3 regions of the Clostridium sp. genome follow, and region 3 is predicted to be linked to each of the others. Evidence: riboswitches for the same ligand, from Rfam matches in the RefSeq annotation. Region 3 holds a riboswitch; each other region holds the start of a gene.
The links. A riboswitch is a leader RNA that binds a small molecule or an ion and turns the genes downstream of it on or off. The one in region 3 is predicted to bind S-adenosylmethionine.

Region 1: another riboswitch for S-adenosylmethionine. It lies ahead of LKE46_RS13495 (methyl-accepting chemotaxis protein); the one in region 3 lies ahead of LKE46_RS00335 (ABC transporter substrate-binding protein).
Region 2: another riboswitch for S-adenosylmethionine. It lies ahead of LKE46_RS04350 (amino acid permease); the one in region 3 lies ahead of LKE46_RS00335 (ABC transporter substrate-binding protein).

The regions. Positions count from the first base shown of each region.
Region 1 is NZ_JAKVOI010000001.1:2,748,602-2,757,450, forward strand. Features, by position in the region: gene LKE46_RS13470 (M28 family metallopeptidase) at 1-910, shown strand, start outside; gene LKE46_RS13475 (MFS transporter) at 891-2,123, opposite strand; one part of gene prfB (peptide chain release factor 2) at 2,161-3,189, opposite strand; one part of gene prfB (peptide chain release factor 2) at 3,191-3,268, opposite strand; gene secA (preprotein translocase subunit SecA) at 3,291-5,855, opposite strand; gene hpf (ribosome hibernation-promoting factor, HPF/YfiA family) at 6,013-6,543, opposite strand; SAM riboswitch class I at 6,888-6,990, shown strand; gene LKE46_RS13495 (methyl-accepting chemotaxis protein) at 7,065-8,690, shown strand; gene LKE46_RS13500 (putative ABC transporter permease) at 8,789-8,849, shown strand, end outside.
Region 2 is NZ_JAKVOI010000001.1:834,196-843,044, reverse strand. Features, by position in the region: gene brnQ (branched-chain amino acid transport system II carrier protein) at 1-163, shown strand, start outside; gene LKE46_RS04370 (flavoprotein) at 234-764, opposite strand; gene LKE46_RS04365 (peptidylprolyl isomerase) at 778-1,299, opposite strand; gene LKE46_RS04360 (methyl-accepting chemotaxis protein) at 1,387-3,102, opposite strand; gene LKE46_RS04355 (S66 peptidase family protein) at 3,285-4,208, shown strand; gene LKE46_RS04350 (amino acid permease) at 4,355-5,701, opposite strand; SAM riboswitch class I at 5,950-6,052, opposite strand; gene LKE46_RS04345 (ROK family protein) at 6,127-7,083, opposite strand; gene LKE46_RS04340 (metal-sensing transcriptional repressor) at 7,269-7,544, shown strand; gene LKE46_RS04335 (DMT family transporter) at 7,565-8,440, shown strand; gene ilvA (threonine ammonia-lyase) at 8,487-8,849, opposite strand, start outside.
Region 3 is NZ_JAKVOI010000001.1:45,303-53,439, reverse strand. Features, by position in the region: gene LKE46_RS00350 (fumarate reductase/succinate dehydrogenase flavoprotein subunit) at 1-1,456, opposite strand, end outside; gene LKE46_RS00345 (ABC transporter ATP-binding protein) at 1,478-2,257, opposite strand; gene LKE46_RS00340 (ABC transporter permease) at 2,273-3,055, opposite strand; gene LKE46_RS00335 (ABC transporter substrate-binding protein) at 3,071-4,165, opposite strand; SAM riboswitch class I at 4,452-4,556, opposite strand; gene LKE46_RS00330 (hypothetical protein) at 4,759-5,010, shown strand; gene LKE46_RS17640 (Fic family protein) at 5,041-5,196, shown strand; gene guaA (glutamine-hydrolyzing GMP synthase) at 5,321-6,853, opposite strand; gene guaB (IMP dehydrogenase) at 6,880-8,137, opposite strand, start outside.

The sequences.
Region 1 (8,849 bases), 2.7 Mb from region 3:
TCAGGTCCAAAAGGGGAATACATATTTTTTATTCTATACTCCACAAAATGACAATCTAGATTTCAGGAGTTCCTTTATTGCAAACTCTCCTCATTCAATGTATGTAATGATAAAAAAACGTACTTCAGAAGAGATAAAAAATTACCTGAATTCTGGTTTTCAGGTAGACTGCTTTATACCATTTGAGAACAGAATAACGTCCATATATAATGTAGTAGGCTATATAGAAGGTAAAAACAAATCTCTTCCTCCAATTATACTTTCTGCTCACTTTGACCACGTCGGAAGTGATCTGTCCGGGAAAATATATAACGGTGCTTTGGACAATGCCTCGGGAACTTCCTTTTTACTTGGTCTTGTAAAATATGTAAACTCTTTAGGCAAACCCGACAGAACTATAATATTTTCAGCCTTCAATGCAGAAGAGTTTGGATGCCTTGGTTCAAAGGATTTTGCAAAAAAGTATAAACAGAACTTAAAGGGAAGTAAAGTTATAAATTTTGACATGATAGGAAGCAACAAAAATGTTCCTATATCCATAATGGCTGGAAAATGGGACAGCAAAAACTCCAGCTTTGTAAAAGAGATAGCCTCCCTCTGCACCAAAACCGATGAGAACTTCAAATACCTATTCGAAAATGCAAGTGACCATGAATATTTCAGAGCTTATGGAATAGATGCCATAACCCTTTCTGATGCCGATACATCAAGGATACACACTCCAACGGACAAGTTATCCTATATTGGTACTAAATCTATCGAAAGATGTTTCAATATTGTCTCAAGGGAAATAGACAAGTATGCTTTTGACAACAACCCATATTTTTTATACTATAAATCATTTCTTGTTCTGTCATTTATTGGAATTGTGACAACAAGTATACTATACGTCAAACATGATTCCCTTTAGACTTAATATAATACAATACAATACTTGTAAGGGAAAGTATAATTAGTCCACAACTGAAAAAGCCAAATTTTCCTCCGAAATTTTCCATTATAATTCCTGCAAAGGCATTGCCAATGGGAGTACTTCCCATATTCAAGAGTGAATATATACTCATAACCCTGCCTCTATATCCATCTTCAGTGTTAAACTGCAAAACTGCATTTGCTCTATTGAGAAAAGTAAGACTAAAAAAGCCTATAGCTATAAAGAGACAGGCTACTGCTATATAGTTGAATGTGAATACGGTTGTTATGTGTAGAACTCCAAGAATAAATGAATTTACAATCAGATAATGATGGACTTTCAGCCTTCTGCCTTTATTTGCCATAAACATAGCACCTAAAAGAGACCCTATTCCTATAAGGCTCAATAGAAAGCTGTATTCACTGACGCCTCCACTCATAACCTGCTCTGCAAATACAGGTATAATCACATTGCTGTTAAATGCAAAGGTACACACTATTGCCATCATGAACATTGTAGACATCAATATTTTCCTGTTTATTGTATATATTATTCCATTTTTCAGTTCCCTGAAAACCCCTGAGTTTTTATCAATGAATTCAGTTGGATTACCTTCAGCCTTTATTTTAAATACACCATATATAATTGGTATAAAACTTATTGCATTCAACAGGAAACACTGAAATACACCCAATGTATTCATTATTATTCCTGCAAATGCCGGACCGACTATGCGGGATATATTAAAGACAGTGGAGTTCAATGATATGGCATTTGGCAAATCCTTCTTTCCTACAAGTTCTATAAAAAACGATTGTCTTGTAGGCATATCCAGGCTGGTTATGGTACCATTTACTGCAGCAAGTGCTGCAAATATCCAGTACTTATCTGAACCTATGTATACAGTAAGACTCAATATAAATGCCTGAACCATATACGAAAATTGAGTCGCCATCAAAATCTTTTTCTTTGAATGTCTCTCTGCTATGACCCCTCCTATAAGCGTTATCAAAAGTACTGGTGCATACTGGAATACTCCTATAAGTCCCAGGAGAAAAGGCGAATTGGTCATCTTGTATATATACCAGCTCAAAGCAGTATTTTGAATCATTGTTCCCATTAGGGACAGTAGCTGCCCCGATAAAAAATACCTAAAATCTCTGTGTTTGAGGGATACAAATGTATCTCCCAATTTACTTTTAAGTCTCATATTAAAATCCTTTTCAATTATTACTTCATATAGATATCTATTTTGCCTGCTGTTTCAAGTATGCAACTATAAAATTATCTATATTTCCGTCCATCACCGATGTTACATTTCCGTTTTCCTCTCCGGTTCTATGATCTTTGACCATGGTATAAGGTTGAAATACATAAGATCTTATCTGACTCCCCCAGCCCATGTCTTTCAACTCTCCCGTCAAATCCTCTATCTTCTCTTTGTGTGCTCTTTCCTTTAGTTCCACAAGTTTGGATTTCAACATTGCCATTGCTGTTTCCCTGTTATAGTGCTGACTTCTTTCATTCTGGCACTGTACTACTATTCCAGTAGGTATATGCGTTATTCTTACAGCAGATTCAGTTTTATTTACATGCTGGCCTCCAGCTCCACTGGATCTGTAAGTATCCACTTTCAGATCTTCCGGTCTTATATCTATATCCTGATCCTTTGTAAGTTCAGGAAGTACCTCCACTGAAGCAAATGATGTCTGTCTTTTTCCATTTGCATTGAAAGGTGATATTCTTACCAGTCTGTGTATTCCTCTCTCTGTTTTTAGATACCCATAGGCAAATTCACCTATTATCTTCAAAGATACACTTTTTATACCCGCATCCTCTGCCGGAAGCATATCAAGTATTTCAACCCTGTATCCTGATTTTTCAGACCATCTTGTATACATTCTAAGCAGCATTTGAGTCCAGTCCTGGGCATCCGTTCCGCCTACACCTACATGTAAATTCAATATTGCATTATTTTTATCATAAGCTCCAGACAGAAGTAATTTTATTTTAAGCTTCTCCAATGTATCTTCAATATCTTCCACTTCATCTATTATATCCCTTGATGCATTTGAATCCTCTTCTTCTATAGCCATATCCGTAAGAAGCTCTATATCCTCAATTCGCCCTTTCAGCTTGTTGTACACATCCAGTTTTTCATTCAAAAACCTTTCCTCAGATGATATTTTCTGTGCCATCTGAGGGTTATCCCAAAAACCTTTTTCCTGCATTTTCATCTGGAGTTCCTGTATTCTATTTTTACAGTTATCTAGGTCAAAGAGACCCCCTTATCTCATCCAATGATTTTTTAAGAAGATTTATTCTGGAATTTACATTCTCCAACTCAACTATCATGTAATCACCTCGTATATTTAAATTAGTTATTGATATTAACTACCTTCCCGCAACAATTTTTGTATTTTTTACCACTTCCGCATGGACAAGGATCATTTCTGCCAACCGTCTTCTGTTTCTTTATTGGCTGCCTCTTCACAGGTTCGCCTTCACTCTGGTTAGTACTTAAATTTTTTGCAACTCTCTCTCTTTCAGGAGCCCTCTCAATTTTTACATGGAACAGATATTTTATAGTATCCAATTTGATGTTATAGATCATTTCATTGAACATCTCACTGCCCTCGAATTGATATGCCTGGGCAGGTTCCTGCTGTCTGTACGCCCTTAGGCCTATAGCCCTCTTCAGGTGTTCCATATCATCTATATGGTCCATCCATTTAGTATCAACAACTTTAAGAAGTATTACCCTCTCTATCTCCCTCATCTGCTCCGGCGTAAACTCTTTCTCTTTTTCGGCGTAAATTGTTTCTCCCAATTCTATATATTTATCTATTATATCTTCATTAGAAAGATTTGCTATATCATCAAACTTGATTGCACCTTCAGGGACATAAACTTCTTCCATATAATTTATTAAATTTGTGATCTCCTCGTCAAACTCGTCCTCATCACCAGATATGTGTGATTCTACAATTTCAGAAACAAGGCTGTGCAGCATGTTTTTAACCTGATCTTTGAGATCTGTTCCTTCCAGCACTTCGGATCTTTGTTTGTAAATTATCTCCCTTTGCTTGTTTATTACATCATCATACTGCAGCAGAGTTTTTCTTATGTCAAAATTGTTGCCTTCCACCTTTTTCTGCGCATTCTCTATTGCATTTGTAACCATTTTGCTCTCTATTGCTTCATCTTCACCAAGTCCCAGCTTTTCAACCATTCCCTGGAGTCTATCCGATCCAAATATTCTCATCAAATCATCTTCAAGTGAAACATAGAATCTGGATTCTCCAGGATCTCCCTGACGTCCTGAACGTCCTCTGAGCTGATTGTCAATTCTCCTGGATTCATGCCTTTCCGTACCTATTATCTTAAGTCCGCCTAATTTTACAACACCCTTGCCAAGTTTTATATCGGTACCACGCCCTGCCATGTTGGTAGCAATGGTTACAGTTCCTTCTTCACCGGCATAGGAAATTATCTCAGCTTCCTTTTCATGAAATTTTGCATTCAATACCTGATGAGGTACTCCTCTCTTTTTAAGCATATCTGAAAGGAGTTCAGATTTCTCTATACTTACCGTACCAACAAGTACAGGCTGACCCTTTTTATATGTTTCATAAATATCATCTGCTATAGCCTTAAATTTACCTTTTGCAGTTTTATAAACCAGATCAGGAAGATCCTTTCTTATAACAGGCTCGTGAGTAGGAATGACTATTACATCCAAGCCATATATTTCCCTGAACTCATTTTCTTCTGTCTGGGCCGTACCTGTCATACCCGAAAGTTTGCTGAATATTCTAAAATAGTTCTGGTAGGTTATAGTTGCAAGAGTTTTTGACTCCCTTTCAACCTTAACCCCTTCCTTCGCTTCTATAGCCTGATGAAGTCCATCACTATATCTTCTTCCTTCCATCATTCTTCCTGTAAATTCATCTACTATCAGTACTTCTCCGTTTCTTACCATATAGTCCTTATCACGTTTCATAATGTAATTTGCCTTCAGCGCCTGAACTACATGATGCTGAAGCTCCATGTTTTCTGGATCCGCATAGTTCTCGAGGTTGAAAAATTTTTCGGCTTTTTCTATACCGCGGGATGTAAGAATTACTGCATTGGCTTTTTCATCTACTGTAAAATCGCCCTTATCTTTTTCTTCAATTTCCTTGTCATCCTCAGACACATTCTGCTTTTTCAAAGTCTTTGCAAAATGATCTGCCACCTTGTAAAACTCAGTTGATTTCTCACCTTCACCGGAAATTATGAGAGGTGTTCTAGCCTCATCAATCAAAATTGAATCCACCTCATCAACTATGGCAAAATTCAATTTTCTTTGAACTCTCTCCTCCTTGTATACAACCATATTGTCTCTAAGGTAGTCGAATCCAAATTCACTGTTGGTCCCATAAGTTATATCACAATTGTAGGCTTCCTGTCTCTGAGCCTGATCCATATCATGAAGTATGACTCCAACCTTAAGTCCAAGAAATTCATATATAGGAGCCATCGAATCCCTATCTCTTTTTGCCAGATAATCATTTACTGTGACTATATGGACTCCCAAACCTGTAAGGGCATTCAAATAAGCTGGTGCGGTGGCAACCAATGTCTTACCTTCACCAGTTTTCATTTCGGCTATTCTACCTTGATGGAGCACAACTCCACCTATTAACTGTTCCCTGTAATGCTTCAATTCTACAGTCCTGGATGCAGTTTCCCTGACTACTGCAAAAGCTTCAGGCAGCAGCGAATCCAAAGTTTCTCCATTTTTAAGCCTTTCTTTAAATTCGTCGGTTTTAGCCCTCAACTGGTCATCTCCCAGTTTCTGCATGTCATTATCCAATTTATCTATATTATCTACTATTGGAATAATTCTTTTTACTTCCTTCTCACTATATGAGCCAAATATTTTTTGAAAAAGTTTCATTATTTTCATCCTCACATCAAATTTTATATAAAGATATATACTTTATAAATTATATCATCTAATTATATGGCATTCAACTAATAAAAAAATAGTTTACTTTAGTTTAATATATAAAAACAAGAGAGGAAGTTTTTAAACTTCCTCTAATAAATATCTTTTAAAATTCAGGCTCAATAAGCCCATAGTCTCCATCTTTCCTTTTATAAACTACATTTACTTCTCCACTTTCAGCAGCCTGATACACAAAGAAATTGTGACCTAGAAGCTCCATTTGAAGAACTGCTTCCTCCGCAGACATTGGTTTTACTGCAAACCTTTTAGTTTTAACTATCTTATTGTCTTCTTTTTCATCTTCACGCTGGTCTGGTATGAACTGGAACCTTAATGACTCTGAAGAACGTTGCCTTTTTAGTAACTTAGTTTTCTGTTTCCTTATCTGTCCTTCTAATTTATCCACAACTAAGTCAATTGAAGCATACATGTCATTATTTCTTTCTTCACCCCTGAGTATAACTCCCTCAAATGGTATAATAACTTCAACAATCTGGGAATTCTTCTGCACACTTAATGTAACATGTGCCTCTACATTAGGGTTGAAATACTTGTCAAGTCTTGAAAGCTTTTTGTCCACTGTATTCTTCAATGCATCAGTCACTGAAATATTTTTTCCCTTTACCGTTATTTTCATATTTCCAGCCCCTCTCTTATCAACATATGCCTGTGATAAAATCATCATAAACATACGTTTACTTTATGATGGTTTTAAAAGATATACATTTATATGATTATGTAATCTTCTATAATTATATTTTAATACTCTTTATAATAAAATACAATAGTACAAATTTATTCTTAAATTTATGTACTCAAAGCTAGAAAACATCTGAAATTATTCAGCAGATGACACCTCTGCATGTTTTTTGTAAAATAGTTTCCCAAAACAGCTAAAATGCTTGACAAATAAGAAGATAGGATATATTATGTAACTCATATAAATATTAGTATAATTTTATTAAAATTTAAATATGTAAATTCTTATCAAGAGTGACTAAGGGACTGGCCCTATGATGTCCGGCAACCTGAACATTTATGTTCAACGGTGCTAATTCCAGAAGGTAAAACCTGAAGATGAGAAACACTAAGACATATGAACTTCTTACAGTGTTCTCTGTAGGAAGTTTTTATTTTGTAAAAGGGGGAGATTCTATTATGAAAAAATATAAATTACTAATACCACTAATTTATATAATTATTGCATTAATACTCTTTTTTATATTCAAAAATATTTTGTCCAGAAATATTTTATTACTCAACAACATCATACTTATACTAATAAGCCTGATACTCTACAGTATACTGATAGATAAAACATCTAAATTTTTAGACGAAATTAACAATTCTTCCTATAAGATTGCGGAAGGAAACCTAACTGAAAAATTAAATGTTGATAATAAAGGTGTATTTAAAAAATTATGTTCCAATTTAAATAGTATCGTTTTTAATACAAGAAAATTTATAAACGAAACTACTATAATGACGGATAAATTGATAAATTATTGTCACAACTTGAATGACAATGGGAACAAAATAAAATCATCTACAACTGAAACTTGTGCGGCTATAAGCAAGATTTCTTCAGATATGACAGAACAGACCAACTATATACTTGAAACTAAAAAACTTTTTGATGACATCGGAAAAGATTACTCAGATATGGTGTCAAATGGGGAATCGATCCACGGCATAGCATCTTCCATGATATCTTCTATAGAGGATAATAATAAAATTTATAATGAACTTGTAGAAAAAATGAATGAATCAGCATCTTTTAACAATAAATTGGCATCTAAAATAAATACTTTATATGAAAGGGCTTTTAAAATTCAAACTATAGCGGATACAGTAAATCAAATAAGCAAAAGCACTAATCTACTTTCATTAAATGCATCTGTAGAGGCTGCAAGGGCCAAAGAATCCGGATCTGGCTTTGCCGTAGTAGCAAATGAAATAAGAAAGCTTGCCAAAAGTTCATCTGAACAAGCCAGTGAAATTCAAAGCATAGTAGATAATATAAAAGATGAAATTTCAAGTATATCAGTTGACATGAACAAGGAAGTTAAAAGTATAAATGAGAATATCCAGTTTTCAAAAACAATTAAAGATAATTTAAAAAATACTCAATCGGAAAGCTATAATACTCTTAAATCTATAAAGAACATAACTAATGACATAAATGTTCAAAATAAAAATATAATTGATATACAAAATATAATTAAAAAAATATCTTTTATATCTGAAAGCACTACTTCCTCCACCCAAGAAGTTGCATCTGCATCCGATGAACAATCTTCAGCTATAAAAAATATATTCAATTCAATTTCAAATTTGGAAGATATGAACAAGAAAGTAAAAAACAAAATAGATTCTTTTGCTAAAGACTACAAACTTACAGAGGAAACAAAAAAACACATACAAAAGGGATTTAAAATTTTGCAAGATGTAGCAAAATGCAATGGACTTTCTACAATGGATTATAAAGTCTGCACCAAAATACTAAAAGAAAATATAGTCAAATATCCACATTTTCAACTTTTTGGATTAGTGCAGAAGGATGGATTAAGAAAGGCTATTTCTTTGGATTATGACGAGAAAGAAGTATACGAGAACTTCTCCCACAGGCCATATTTCCAGGCAGCCGTAAAGGGAGAAAATTATGCCTCCAAACCTTATGTATCCGTAGATACCAATGACTATATTATAACAATAGCAGTTCCCGTCAGAAATACTACATCTCAAATTACAGGTGTACTGGTAGCAGATTTGATGCTTGAATAGCAGTCCACTACTAAACCAAAAGAATATTAACAGACAAAATTGAATAATATAAAAAGTGAACCAGGTCAATCCTATCTAATGGAGGTAGAAAAGGTACTATGGAATACAGCAGTTCCAACAAATTAAAAAATAGGATATATAAAGATTTGCTTTTAATAT
Region 2 (8,849 bases), 790 kb from region 3:
TGCAGTTAAAGCTTCCCCTTTTATACAGCATATTTTAAATTTCTACGGAACCTATATCCCATTTTTTAATCTTGGTATGGGATGGGTTGTACCTATGATTACAGGATTTATTCTTTCAGTTGTTATATCTTTTTTTATAAAACCCAGAGCAATACAAGTTTAACCACTTAACCTTATATAATAAGTCAACCACTTTGAAAACATTCAGGGTGGTTGACTTGTATTTGTAATGATTATTCAGCATTTAAAACCCGAAGTACTGTACCAACTATCTGATCAACAGATGGAAAACGCGAAGGATGTTCACCGTTTCCATTATTTACGAAGGTAAAGCCATCACCTTTGAGGGTCTTCACGTTGCGCTGTACACTTGGGCTGTTATACATCTTGTCGTTGATATGTGTAGCTATGATTTTAGGGCCACGCATCGACATAATAGTTGTCGACAGCAAATCATCCGCAATTCCGTTAGCTGCTTTTCCCAAAATATCTGCAGAAGCAGGTGCAATCAGGAGTAGATCCGTATCCTGCGAAAGGGACTTATGACCCTTCTCCCATGATTTAGGCAGATCAAATGCTTCAATTTCAATAGGATGATCAACACTTCTCTGCACCATAAGCGGAGTTACAAAGTTAGTAGAATTTCGAGTCATGACAGCATATACATCTGCATGAAGTTTTTTCAGTTCAGCAATTAAATCCAGAGCATGTATTGCCATGCTGCATCCAGTAATACCAACTACTATTTTTTTACCATCAAGCATATTCACACATCCTTTATATTATTTTTTGTGGTTTAGCATATTCTTCGTCAAAAGTCTCTACAGTCACATTTTTCATCCTTTGATCCTCACGTGGTTTATCATTGAAATCTCTTTTTTGTGATACTATTCTATCTATCTCCTCAATTCCATCTACAACTTTTCCAAAGGCAGCATACTGACCATCAAGATGAGGTGCATCATCCGTCATTATAAAAAACTGTGATCCGGCAGAATCAGGTACCATAGTCCTTGCCATGGATATCACTCCTCTTTCATGCTTCAGGTTGTTTTCAAAATTATTAGACGAAAATTCACCTTTAATTGAATATCCCGGTCCGCCGGTTCCAGTACCCTCCGGATCTCCTCCCTGAATCATGAAGCCCGGTATTACCCTGTGAAAAATTGTTCCATTATAAAATCCTCTTTCTATCAATGATATGAAATTATTTACTGTATTAGGTGCAATATCCGGATAAAGTTCTATTTTTATCACCTGTTCATTTTCCATTTCAATTGTAACTACAGGATTTTTCATTTGTTCTCCTTCTTTCTGTAAATATACTTATATAATAAATTTTATCACGGATGCTGTCAAAATACACGTAATAGTAATAAATTCATACTAAATTCTGAAATTCTTTATCATACTGTTTAATTTTTGTGACAACTGAATTTGATTTTGAGCCGACAACTTTACCTTTTCAGCAGCTCTCACATTTTCTTCAATATTCCTTTTTATCAATTCAGCACTTTCTGAAGATCTCTGTACGTCTCCCGACATACTCTGAACTGTTTCACTCACCTGTCCTACAGTAGCAGTTAACTCTTCGGACATTGAGGCTATCTCCTCAGACATCTTGCTGACAAAATCTGCATCCTCATAATATTTTTTACCCATATTCCCGAACATCTCGAATTGGGGATTGACTTTGTTATTCATAAAATTTAAAACCTCATTACCGCTTATGGAAAGATTGTTGAATGCCTGCTGTACTTTTTCAATAGTATCCTGAATTTTGGCAACAGAATCAGAGGACTGTTCTGCAAGATTTCTCACTTCTTCTGCAACAACAGCAAATCCCTTCCCATTCTCTCCTGCACGTGCTGATTCTATAGCCGCATTTAGGGCAAGTAAATTGGTCTGTTCAGCTATGTTTGCAATAGTATTGGCCATTACCTTGACATTTTCTACTACCTGTCCATCCTTAATTGACTGGACCATATTCTGTTTTTTCTCATTATATAACTTATCCGTAGTATCCAAAGCTCTTTTCCCTCTGTTCTGTACATCAATTGCTCTTTTTTGGAATGCGTTTGCATTATTATTTCCATCCACAGCTTTTTGCGACAGTTCATTTATGCTTGAATCAACTTCCTCAATTGATGCCGTTATTTCTTCGGTGGTGACATTGGTTCTTTGAATTACCTCGGAAACAATTTTAACCGAACTGCTCATATCATTTGTTTTTGACAAAAGATTCTCGGATATGGAAAACAATTCATCACTTGAACTGTTCATATTGTCTATATTGTTTGATATTACTTCAATAAACTGCGCCACGTTCTTTCTTGCTACATTAAGCCCTGAAGCTGTTATACCAAGTTCATCTTTTCTAGACAGATTTATAGATGAAGAAAAATCAAATTTTTCCAATTTACCCGCAAATTCTTCTATTTTTTTTAATGGATTGTTGACATCATTCGAGATAATGACTCCCAATAAAATCGATAAAATAAAACATATTAAAATTGTTGAAATTATATATACATAGGAATGTTTATACTGAAGAGTCCTATCTTCATAATTGCTTTGCGCCAGTTTCATGCTCAAATTTATGGCTTTATCAAGCGTGGATATCATTTGAGTTCTGGATTCCTCAGTTTTTATAAATTCACTTTTTGCTGCAGTATAATTACCTTGTTGGACAAATTCCAGAAACTCCTTTCTATAATTCGTCCAATTTTTCAAATACTGTTCAAACTGGGCAAATAACTTTTTATCATCATCAACAATGATAGTCGACTTGTATTCAGATATTAGTTTTTCATTTTTACTGGATAAACTGTTAATTTCCGAATTCATGTTCTTGACCATATTCCTCTGGGATTTATCCATGACAATAAGCATATCTCCCCTGATTGCCATCAAATTCGTCTTCAACTGCTGCAGGTCGTTGCTTCCTTTTAGATCTTTATTATATGTGATGTTCAAACTGGAATATATATCTTTCATCCTTGAAAGAGATGTAACACCAATTACACAAGTAAAAAGCGCTGTTATAATAAATCCCATCATTAATTTCTTTAGAATTTTTAAGTTTGAAAGCCATCTCATCATAAATTCCTCCTTGATATTTAGTTTCATAAATCATTTCAAATCGAAATTACTATTTATATCAAGTAATTATATAGAGACAACCTTAATACAAGCTTAATGTAAGCCCCACTCTAAGTAATAATCAACTTTTATGGAATTTGTAATATTATAATACTATTAAGGTATTTAGAAGGTGAAGGAGTATGGCAATAAGGCCGCAAATTTTACGTGCAGGAGATACAATCGGAATAGTTACTTTAGGAAGTCCATTATCTGCCGATATCATCAATGCTCGTATACAGACTCTTAGAAACATGGGCTTTAATATAGTATTAGGAAATTATGTATATTCTTATGATGGATACGTTGCAGCCACAGAACAACAGAGGGCCTCTGATCTGATGGAAATGTTCGAAAATCCTGATGTGAAGGCTATTATACCTTCAAGAGGTGGAGTAGGTGTTGCGGGTATTATACCGTATCTTGATTATCCTGTTATTACACAGAATCCTAAAATTATCACAGGGTACAGCGACATAACAATTTTATTAAATGTTTTGTATATATGGGCTAATTTAATTACTTTTCACAGCCTTCTTTTAATAGACTTTAAACCGACTGCCCCTGCATACAACATGAATCAGTTTTTCACTGCTACATCTACACTTACCTCGCCAAGGCAACTTGAAAATCCTCCCGGAATGCCATTAATAAGCAGGATTCCTGGAAATGTTACAGGCCCTATAGTTGGAGGCAACCTTACATCTTTTGCAGATAACCTCGGCACTCCATTTGAAGTTGATACCAGAGGGAAAATACTCTTAATCGAAGAAGTACACGAGCCCATTAATACAGTCTACAGGCATATAAACCGGCTAATATTGGCCGGCAAGCTCAGTGACTGTGCAGGTATCCTTATGGGAGAATGCACAAATTGTGATGATTCATACGGTAAGTCATATGAAGATTTAATTAATGATGTTATAATGCCGATGAACAAACCTCTTATGACAAACTTAGCATCTGGGCATGGCACATACAAGATGGCTATACCTATAGGCGCCGAAGCCAACCTTAATACTTATGAAAATACATTGACGATACTTGAGCCAACGGTGCGTATATGATTTATCCCAATTATCGTGCCGGGAATTTGCTACCCTGCAGGCAACTAAATATACTTTCCTATAAATCAAAGACCTCAATGCTGTTGATAAAATATACTTATCAACAGCATGAGGTCTTATTATTAAACTTTCTTACCTTTTACAAATCATCTATTTTTAATTAATATTTTATACATGGTCAATAGAATTGCTATCCACACAGGTACTACATATATGGATATTCTCGTACTCGGTAAAACAAATAGTAAAGCAACGATCAATAACAAGTATATAATAGCTGTATACGTAAGTACCGGATAAAATGGCATTTTAAATTTTACTTTTTGTCCTAAGGAACTCTTATATTTTCTGAATTTTAATTGTACTAAAAGTATAGTTATCCATGCAGTTATAATTGCTATAACTGTTACCGATGATATATAATTAAAAACTTTGAAGGGTAATAAATAATTTAAAAATATTGCAATCATAGCTATAGCTGTACTAAATAGAATTCCTACATATGGTATTCCTGATTTGCTGATTTTACGAAATATACCCGGAGCATTATTGTTCAAAGCCAAACTATAAAGCATTCTCCCTTCAACAAATAATGCACTGTTCATACCTGATAATGCAGCTGTCAAAACCACAAAATTAATAATTGATGCCGCTGCCGGAATTCCAACTTTATCGAAGACTAATACAAAAGGGCTTCCTTTAATTCCAATTTTACTCCATGAATAAAGGCTTAACATAACCAACATAGAGCCAACATAAAAAATAAGTATACGCCAAAATACATTATTGATTGCTTTGGGTATGGATTTTTCAGGATTTTCTGCTTCACCAGCAGTTATACCAATAAGTTCCACTCCACCAAACGCAAAAGTAACAAAGATGAATGACAATAAAAATCCTCTGATCCCATTAGGGAAAAAACCTCCATTCATCCATAAATTTGAAAATCCAATGGCATGTCCTTTATTTCCAAAGCCAAATACTATCATAAAAAGTCCAAAAATAATCATGCAAATAATACACACAACTTTAATGAGTGCCAGCCAAAATTCAAACTCACCATAAGCTTTCACTCCAATTATATTAATTAAAACTAAAACCAATAAAAATACTAGGGCGGAAATCCACCTCGGAAAATCCGGCAGCCAAAACTGTACATATATACCAACTGCCGTAAGCTCGGCCATTACAGTTGTAACACCTTGAAGCCAATAAGTCCATCCTGAAAAAAATCCAGCGAAATCCCCTAAATATTTAGTTGCATAAGCACTAAATGAACCTGAATTTGGATCATCTACAGAAAGCTCTCCCAATGCCCTCATAATTATAAAAACAAACAAACCGCCAGTCAAATATGCTAATATAATAGACGGGCCACCCATACTTATGGCATCTGCCGAGCCATAAAATAACCCTACTCCTATGGCTCCACCAATAGCAATCATCTGAATATGACGATTTTTTAAATTCCTCTTTAATTTATATCCTCCCATATCGACATCCCAATCTTATAATTTTTCTAGAAATATAAACCAACAATAACTTATTTTACAGTAAAATCATTTATTCATAAACTTTATTTATAAAAGTTAAAGCTTATCTACAAAAAACAAAAAGCCAAATCCTCCAAAGATACATTAGATACATTCAACATATCAAGTAGAATTTGACCTCTAGTTTTCTAGTCAATCAAAAATAAAAAAATCTTACAGAGAAACTATAAGACCAATTTTTTCAAAGTTTCTCATCTTCCAGGTTTAACCTGCTGGAATTAGCACCATTGAACAATATATTCAGGTTGCCGGGTATCATAGGGCCAGTCCCTCCACCTCTCTTGATAAGATTCATATTTGATTATTATTTACATGATACTTAATTTAAATATAACTGTCAAGAATGAATTTGCCTATTTGGGTAATTATTGTATTTTAGTTTGAAGCACAGCAAGTGCTGCAGCACCCATTACACCTGCATCCGTTCCAAGTTCTGCTTTCACAATTCTGCATGACTTTGCCATTGCAGCAAAGCATCTCCTATTTACTACCTGTTGTATTTTCTTCAGTACGATATTTCCCCCTTTTGAAACTCCCCCTCCAATAACTACCATTTCAGGATCAAAGCTGGTTATGACATTGGCTACGCATATTCCAAGATATTCAAGGCTTTCATTCAATATTTCACAAGCAATTTTATCTCCCTTTTTTGCTTCCTCAAACACCTCATAGGAAGTTACCTTATTGTGTTTCTTTAAAGCTGTATATTCCTTATTCAGAACAGCCTGTTCTCCTTTTTTCCCTATTGCAGTACCCGATGCGAGTGCTTCTGCACAGCCATAATTTCCACAATTACATCTGGGACCATTTTTCTCCAGCGTCATATGCCCGATTTCAAGGGCATTGCAGGTATTCCCCCTGTAAATTTGTCCATTAATTATCGCTCCGCCTCCAATTCCCGTGCTGACTGTAATAAAAATCATATTTTTTGTTCCCTTTCCTGCTCCAAACATGAATTCTCCAATGGCACCTACATTTGCATCATTGTCCAGGTATACTGGAATTCCAAATTTCTTCTTTATTGGATCCACCAATTTAAAATTTCTGAAAGGAAGATTTGGCGTCGTTATTATTATTCCATTTTTAGCATCCAACGGCCCGGGCGAACCAATTCCGATGGCCTCAATATCTTCAATGCTTTTATCGTCACTTGCTAAAACTTTTTCTATTACTTCTATTATCTTTTCCAGTACTTTTTCTTCTCCCCTGAATGCATCGGTAGGGACAGTATATTTATACAATATACTGCCACTTATATCTGAAAGTGCCCCACTTATTTTAGTTCCACCCAAGTCTATTCCTAAAACATATTTCTTATTCATGCAACCCTCACTCTTTCTTAATATTAATATTTTTATAAACTCACCTGTAAATGATATCCATTGGTACTATGGTAACATCAAAAAATATTTCAATCAACACTATATACTTTGTATTGAAGAACAGCGTAAATAGTGCTATACTTTTCAATATCCCCCTATATGGGATATTGAAGGAGGAGTTACAGATGACTAAAGATCATAAACATGAAAATACAAAAGCTGTTATAAATCGACTTTCAAGGACTATAGGGCACTTGCAGTCCGTAAAAAGAATGGTTGAAGACGGACGTGACTGCAGTGAAATCCTGATTCAGATTGCAGCCGTAAGAAATGCTATTAATAATACCGGTAAAATAATTCTTCAGGATCATATAAATCACTGTGTGGTAAAGGCAATAGAAGAAGATGATAAAAAAACTCTTGAAGATTTAAACAGAGCAATAGACCAATTTATGAAATAAGTACCATTGGAGTAATGAAAATGAATATAAATCAATACAATTCAATTTTATGTGCAATACTTTCTGCATTATTATATGCAATCAGTCTTCCTATATCAAAAATACTGCTGAAAGGAATAAATCCAACACTGATGTCCGCACTTCTTTATCTTGGTGCAGGAGTAGGTATGCTTCTATTCAACTTAATCAATTGCAGAAACGGCTCAAAAAGAGCAGAAAAAAGGCTTACAAAAAATGGCCTTCCTTTTATAATTGGAATGATTGTTCTAGACATAGCTGCCCCAATTCTTTTAATGGTTGGGTTAACTTTTACCACTTCTTCAGATGCTTCATTATTAAGCAATTTTGAAATTGCAGCTACCTCCCTGATTGCTTTTATTATCTTCAAAGAACATATCGGCAGAAGGCTGTTCCTGGCAATTGTACTTATAACAATTTCCTGCATTATTTTATCATTACAGGACTCTGCAAGTTTTTCCCTTTCCATTGGTTCCCTGTTCATTATATCTGGATGTATCTGCTGGGGATTCGAAAACAACTGTACCAAAATGCTGTCGGTAAAAGATCCTATAGAAATAGTGGTCATAAAAGGTATTGGGGCAAGTGCAGGTTCTTTTCTGATTGTTGCTGTCTTCAGCTTGTACGCCACCAGCTTTTTGTATATCCTGGCTGCAGTTATACTTGGCTTTTTTTCATACGGATTAAGTATATTCTTCTATATTTACGCACAAAGATATCTTGGTGCTGCAAGAACAAGTGCGTATTATGCACTCTCTCCTTTCATTGGGGCAGGACTTTCTTTTATTATTTTAAAGGAAAAGCCAACTGTGTATTTCATTTTTGCATTTATAGTTATGGCTGCAGGAACTTATCTGTTGTCAACGGATACCAATTAGACATTATAAAAGAAGCCCGTACAAAAGTACAGGTCTCAAATTTATCTTAACAAATTCTATCCACATTATATCCTTCATCGTTCAATGCCTTCACTATGGATTCTATGTGTTCATATCCATTGGTTTCAACTGTTACCTCCAGTACAACATGCTTCAACCTGTCTACTGCCTTGAACTGATTGTGATCAAGTTTTATTACATTTGCCCTCTTTTCTGCCAGTATCTGAGCTATCCTAAGAAGCTGTCCGGGAGTATCCTTGAGTTTAACTGAAAAACAGAATATTCTGCCTCTTGAAAATAATCCATTATTTAAAAGGGATGCTATTGTAACTACATCTATATTCCCGCCGCTTATCAGTGAAACCACCTTTTTGCCTTTAAATTTCAATCTTTTCAATGCTGCCAGCGA
Region 3 (8,137 bases):
GATAATCACTTACTTTTATTCTTTTTATATCCTCTTTTCTTATCCTGTCAACCCACCAAAGCATTTTTTCCATGAGAGGATCACTCTTAGGAGGTGTTAAATACTGACTTATTCTAGCTCTAATTTTATATTCCACATCTTCTACATTCAATCCCTCAACATTATTTAGCGGTAATTCTATTTCTTTTACAATATTATCTATATCTTCATCAATATTTTCAGCTTCATGTAATTTGGAATATTCAACTGCTTTTTCACCTGCTATACTTCCAAATACAAATGCTCCTGTAAGATATTGATGAGGTACAGCTGCACAATCTCCAGCCGCATATAGTCCAGCAACACTTGTCTCTGTATCTTTATTGACCTTTATTCCAGACATGCTATGACCACTGCATAAAGTTATTTCTTCCATATCCTGCTCTACAGAATCCCATTTCCTATAATCTTCTCCTCGTTGTTTATGAAATAATCCTCGAGTAGTTCGTTCTGTTCCCCAAAGAATTTTTTCTAATCCGATTATAGTCTCTTTAGGCAGATGATCCATTTTTAAATATACTGGACCTTTGCCTTCTAAGAATTCACGCCATACAGCCAGGAACATATCTCCGGACCAATAACCATGGGTCCAATATCTCTTACCCAGGGCATTTACTCCATATCCACCTCTTGGTATTACAACATATCCACATGCTGGTCCATTATAATCTTTCATCAATAAATTGGTTTGAAAACATTCAAGATTAACCAATTCGGCACCCGCTCGATATGCCAGAGAAAAACCCTCTCCAGTATTTCCTGGGAACTCATATGTTCCACTTAAGTATCCATCTTTAGGAAGTCCAAATTTACCTACTGCACCTGCTGTAAGTATAACTGCCGGTGTATTTACTACAAAGATCTTTCCCGTTCGAATATTAAATGCAAGCAGGCCTGAAATTTTTCCATTTGTAGTAAATAGTTTCACAGCAGGTGTAAAGTTAAATACCTTCACGCCTAACTTTTTTACCCTTTCAGCTAAACCCCTCTTTATATCTTCTCCATCCATGGCAAGATATAGGGGATGATCTACAGGATGAAGATAATTTGTCTTATAATTTCCATTTTCATCAATAGGAAATAAATCTCCAGGCTCTCTACCAGTATAATCTTCCAAATCTTTTATAACCTGAATACTTTTTTGTCCTAAAACATAGGCTGGTTCCTGATCCAAAATACCTTCTGTTACTTTCGTAAGTGCTTCAACTACATCTTCTGGAGTTGAATAGCCGGGACTTGCTACTATATTAAGTGCATCCATCCCTCTTCCTATTGCTCCAGATGTTTCAATTGGCCCCTTGTCAAATATAATTACAACCGAATCCGGATTCTTTTCTTTTGCTTTAATTGCTGCGATAGTTCCTGCACTACCACCACCTACAATGCATACATCAGCTTTTATTCTCTCAAAACTCATTACCTTACCTCCTAATAAAAGTTATATACTATATTCTGGTTTCATATCTTTAGCCAAAGAAAATTCTTTGTATACTGAATTTCTATAATTCACAAAGCCATTATCAATTCTATTCCTAGGCTTATCCAGTGAAATTTCCATCAAGGAATTTATGTTCCCGGGATTTGACTTCATGATTGCAATTTTATCTCCCAAATATACAGCCTCCTCAATATCATGAGTGACAAATACAACACTTAAATTCCGCTTTTTGCATATATCAATCAATTCATCCTGCAATTGCATTCTTGTAAAAGTATCTAATGCCCCAAAAGGCTCATCCATTAAAAGTATCTCAGGTTCAATAACCAGTGCTCTTGCTATCGCCACTCTTTGTTTCATTCCACCAGATAATTGATGTATATAAGCATCTTTGAATTTTTCCATATTAACAAGTTTTAGATATCTAAGGGCTTTATTCTTTGCCTCATTTTTTGGAATTTTCCTCAATTTTAAACCAAATTCCACATTTTCTATAACTGTTTTCCATGGAAATAAAGCATAATCTTGAAATACCATAGAACTATCCTTGTTAGGCTTGTCAATAACTTCATTATTTATTTCAACAGTTCCTTCTGTAGGTAAATCCAATCCTGCAATTATCCTTAACAATGTACTTTTTCCACATCCCGATGGACCTAAAAGGCAGATAAATTGATTATCCTCAATAACTAAATTAATATCTTTCAATGCTAAAACTTCTTTATTTTTTATATTTTTATCAGATTTGTATACCTTGGACACATTTTTAATTTTAATCACTTATAATCACCACCATCATTTGCGCCACTTTAATACGTTTTTCTGTAATATTTTTATAGCTGAGAAACATATGGTACCTATTATACCGATAGTTATCATTCCTACAATAGTTTCAGGATATTGCATTAAAGTATAAGATGTCCAAGTATAATATCCAATTCCATATTTACCAGAAATCATTTCAGCAGCTATAACACTCATCCATGAATTACCTACTCCTAAAGTAAGTCCTGTAAAAATATTAGGTACAGAACTTGAAAAATAAACATACTTAATCAATTGCCATCTAGTGGCATTCATACTTCTTGCTGCATCAATAAGAGATAAATTAACTTGTTGTGTTCCTGCAATAGTATTAATTAATATAGGAAAAAATGCACCTAAAAATGTTATAAAAATTATACTACCTTCAGCCGATGGGAATATCAATATTGCTATAGGTATCCATGCAATTTGAGGTATAGGTCTCAACATTTCAAAGACCGGTGAAATAAAATTTTTTGCAAAATTGGTCAGTCCTATCAACAGACCAAATATTACCCCCATAGGAAGAGCTAATATACATCCAGATATAACTCTTGCACTACTATATAGAACATGCATATAAAATACCTTATCTACTAAAACTATCTTAATTGATTTCAAAACTTCCAAGGGAGATGGCAGATTTCCAAACATCAATGGCTTTCTTAGATTAAATTTAACAAATATATACCATATAACAATAAATACTGCTATGGAAATTATATGATAAATATATCTTTTTATTTTTAAATAAGGAGCCGTGTTTTGCTTCATAATTATCTTCTCCTTTTACTTTACCTGCTGCCAATTTCCTTTTAAGACTTCTTCACTGGGATATGCGATTTTCGAATCTTTGTATGCTTCCTTTATATATTGAGAATCAACAAATTCATTTAAATCGACATTTTTGATCTTTCCAAGTTTTTCTAAAAAGTCTTTACTTCCTTCCAATGTAGATACGTCTTTATCGTATATAACTGGATCGAATCTTACGTTATTCACTATTTTTTTTGTGACCTCTAATGAATATTTACTTTCGTCAGAAAATATTTTGGCTGCTTCATCTGGATTTTCCCTTATAAATTTATGTGCTTCAATTAATGCTTTCAATAATGCCACAGTATAGTCTTTATTCTTTTCCACCCATGATCTATCTGCCACAATTCCATCTAAATAATCAACTTTAGTATCACTGCCATCTACCAATACTTTCCCGATTCCTTTATTTTCTATCAGGCTGGTAAATGGTTCCCATACTGCAAGGGCATCTATTTTATTCTGTTCCAAATTAGTCATTCCAACAGTTAGATCCTGATTTACTATATTTACTTTATCCGTTACACCATTCTTGTCTAATTCATTGAGCAATAGTCTATGCGCACTGGATCCCAATGGAACTGCTACAGTTTTCCCGGATAAATCCTTAACAGAAGTTATTTTACTATTTTTAGGAACCAAAATAGCTTGATTTTTTCCGTTTTCTCCCTTTCCATCAAAAGCTAAAAATACGGATTTATAATTTGAACTCGATTGACCTTTTTCACCATTAATAATTATTGGCATATCTCCCATAAAAGCAAATTGAAGTTTGCCTGCTACCATGTTATTAGTTAAAGGGGGGCCCGATTGAGCATTGAACCAATCAACCACAAAGTCCTTATCAGGATATTTTTCTTCAAGATATTTTTCAAAAAGTTTTTTATTCTTTATTATCAATGCACCCCAAGTTTGGGATGTTACTGTTTGATAGCCTATTCCTATTTTTACGACTTCTTTTTTACCATTATTATTAGAGTTCTGGCTATTTTGTCCATTTTGTGAACATCCTATAAAAAATACTAATACCAATACTAAAATTAGTATTTGCGACATTATCTTCTTCACACTTTTCAAATTAAATTCCTCCCAATTAATTTTGTTAATTTTTATTATATTTCTATACTTTTTACTATTTTGGTTAAAAGTATATTTGTTTTTATTTCATTTTTACCACTCCTTTAGTTTTATTTATTAATTTTTTGAATAAAAAAGGTCAAATTTAATCTATTATAAAATATAAAAATATCTATATAATAAATTAAATTTGACCTCTAGTTTTTCTAGTCAGTACAAATTAATACGAATAAAAAACTTCCTCTGGAGAAACCATAGGAAGTTATATCCTTTAAGTTTCTCATCTTTCAGGTATTCCTGCTGGAATTGGCACCATTGAATATAAAATTATTCAGGTTGCCGGGCATCATAGGGCCAGTCCCTCTGCCTCTCTTGATAAGAAGTTTTTTCTTTTTTCAATTTCCTACATGATATAACTTTTAAGATAATTTGTCAACAACATTTTTACAATACTTTTATATTGGTTACATCAATAACATGCTATTTTCTGAACTGAAATGGTATCTTATAGCCAATTGTCTGATTCCTTCTCTATGTTATTGTAGTATATTTCAATATACCAGAATATCGAAAGAGGTGTTGGTATGTCAGTATCTGAACAGCTGAAAATTCTATGTGTGAAGCTTGGAATAAGCATCTCCAAGCTTGCCCGGTTATCCGGGAAAAGTCCACAGGCTTTCAGCCAAAAAATGATTCTAGAAAATTTCACCATTACCATATCAAACGCCGGTTATCCTGGGGGAAAAGAGCGTGATAGTATAGATTGTCCTTGGTGTGGTGCTGAAAATGGCACCGGAATAACAAGCGGTAGCGAAATGAAGAAGCTATTCCAGTAGTCGGCTTCTGACCGTAACAAATATCATCCCATAGAGTTTGCGGCCCAACTTCATAAGCGCTTTGTTTTCATTCATACGTTTATCGATGGTAACGGTCGAATTTCCAGGCTGCTTATAAATGCGACTCTTATTCAGGATGGCTTACCTGGCTGTCATTTCTCCGATCTTGCGCCAGGAATATATTAGCCTTCTGAAGCGTGCTCACAAAGACAACCGGCCATTTATTGACTTTATTGCTGAACTGGTTCTTGAGCATGAAATAAAAAGAGCGTAAAACCCTTTGTTTGCTTGGATTTCACGTTCTTTTATTTTACTCCCACTCTATAGTAGAAGGAGGTTTGCTCGTTATGTCATAGACAATTCTGTTTACACCTTTAACTTCATTTACTATCCTTCTTGATACTTTGTCAAGTACCTCATATGGTATCTTGGCCCAATCCGATGTCATAGCATCAGAAGATGTAACCGCCCTGAGTGCAACAGTGTAGCAGTAAGTTCTTTCATCTCCCATGACACCTACCGAACGTATATTAGGAAGGCATGCAAAATACTGCCATATTGATTCGTCCAATCCTGCCTCTGCTATTTCTTCTCTAAATATTGCATCTGCCTCTCTTGTTATTTCGAGCTTTTCCTCTGTAACTGCACCCAATACTCTTATAGCAAGGCCTGGTCCTGGAAAAGGCTGTCTCCAGACTAATTTATGTGGTATTCCCAGTTCTTCACCTACTGCCCTTACCTCATCCTTGAACAACTCTCTGAGAGGTTCAATAAGCTCAAAATTCATATTTTCCGGAAGTCCTCCTACATTGTGGTGGCTCTTTATAGTAGCCGAAGTTCCAAGTCCGCTTTCTACAACATCCGGATATATGGTACCTTGGACAAGAAAAGCTATATCCCCAAGCTTTTCAGCTTCCCGTTCAAATACTCTTATGAATTCTTCTCCAATTATTTTTCTCTTTTTTTCAGGATCATCTACACCTGCAAGTTTGCCTAAAAATCTATCTCCTGCATTTACTCTTATGAAATTCATGTCAAACTGCTTTTTAAATACATCTTCAACCTGATCTCCTTCATTTTTCCTGAGAAGTCCATGATCTACAAATATACATGTAAGCTGCTTGCCTACTGCCTTATGTACAAGTACCGCAGCTACAGAAGAATCAACTCCACCCGACATGGCACATATGACTTTTTTATCTTTTACCTTTTCTCTTATGGATCTGATTTTTTCTTCTACAAAAGATGACATGGACCAGTCACCCTTGAGATTGCATATTGTAAACAAGAAATTTGAAATCATCTTTTTCCCGAAAGGTGTATGCTGTACTTCCGGATGAAATTGAACTCCATATATTCTTCTGGAATCATCTCCCACAGCTGCCACAGGACATTCATCTGTAGTAGCTAAAATTTTAAAACCCTCTGGTGCACGGGAAACCACATCCGTATGGCTCATCCAGCAGCTCTGTTTTTCATCTATTCCATTGAACAAAATACTATTATTGTCCAGCACTACATCTGCTTTTCCATATTCTCTAACTACAGCGCTTTCAACTTTTCCTCCCAGATTGGCACATATAAATTGATGTCCGTAGCATATACCTAGAATAGGAATTCCCAGCTCAAAAATCTCTTTACTTATCTTTGGTGCATTTTCCCCATATACACTTTTGGGACCACCTGTAAATATTATTCCTTTAGGCTTCTTTTCCTTTATCTTATCTACAGGACAAGTATATGGAACTATTTCACAATAGACATTGTTTTCTCTCACTCTTCTTGCTATAAGTTGATTGTACTGTCCACCAAAATCAACTACAATGATCAATTCCCTGTCCATAAATTTCCTCCCAATAAAATTAGTTGCTACTGTCTTACACTATAATTTGGTGCCTCTTTTGTCATTGATATATCATGAGGATGACTTTCTCTCAAGCCTGCTGCAGATTGTACTACAAAGGTGGAATTCTCATATAAATCGTTCAGTGTAGCAGCTCCCAGATATCCCATTCCGGAACGTATTCCTCCAACCAGCTGGAATATGGTATCTGCAACATATCCTTTATAAGGAACTCTTCCTTCCACACCTTCCGGTACCAATTTTTTGTTTCCTTCTTGAAAATATCTGTCTTTACTTCCGCTTGCCATGGCAGAAAGCGAACCCATTCCCCTATAAACTTTATAAGTCCTTCCTTTGTATATTTCAGTTTCACCAGGTGCCTCTTCACATCCTGCAAGCATGGACCCCATCATGGTAACCTTGGCTCCTGCAGCCAATGCCTTTACTATATCTCCCGAATACTTTATTCCTCCATCAGCAATAACAGGAATATCATATTTATTGGCTTCCTCTACACAGTCCATTACTGCTGTCAATTGGGGAACCCCTACTCCGGCTACAACTCTGGTAGTACATATGGATCCCGGTCCTATACCGACTTTTACTGAATCTGCACCTGCTAAAATCAAGTCCCTGGTAGCTCCAGCTGTTGCAATATTTCCTGCAATTATTTGTAGATCAGGATATTTTTCTTTTATAAAACTTACTGCAGTCAGAACTCCTTTTGAATGTCCATGCGCCGTATCAACCGTAATAACATCAACTCCGGCCTTAACAAGTTCAGACACCCTGTCCATCATGTCTTTTGTAACACCAACAGCTGCTCCACATAGAAGCCTTCCCTTTTCATCCTTGGCACTACTAGGGAATCTCTTTACTTTCTCTATGTCCTTTAATGTTATCAATCCTCTAAGGTTGTTATCAGCGTCAACCAGAGGCAATTTCTCTATTTTATACTTTTTCAGTATTTCCTTAGCTTGTTCAATAGTAGTATCCTGGGCAGCTGTTATCAATTTTTCCCTAGTCATAACTTCTGAAATTTTTTTACTATAATCTGTTTCAAATACTATATCTCTATTTGTTATTATTCCAATAAGTTTGCCATTTACAGTTATAGGAACTCCAGATATTCTATATTTGCTCATAAGTAAAAGTGCATCATCTATGGTATTGTCGGGAGAAAGATAAAATGGATTTGTTATTACTCCATTTTCCTGTCTCTTTACCCTGTCTACTTCAACGGCCTGCTGTTCTATGGTCATATTCTTATGTATTATTCCAATA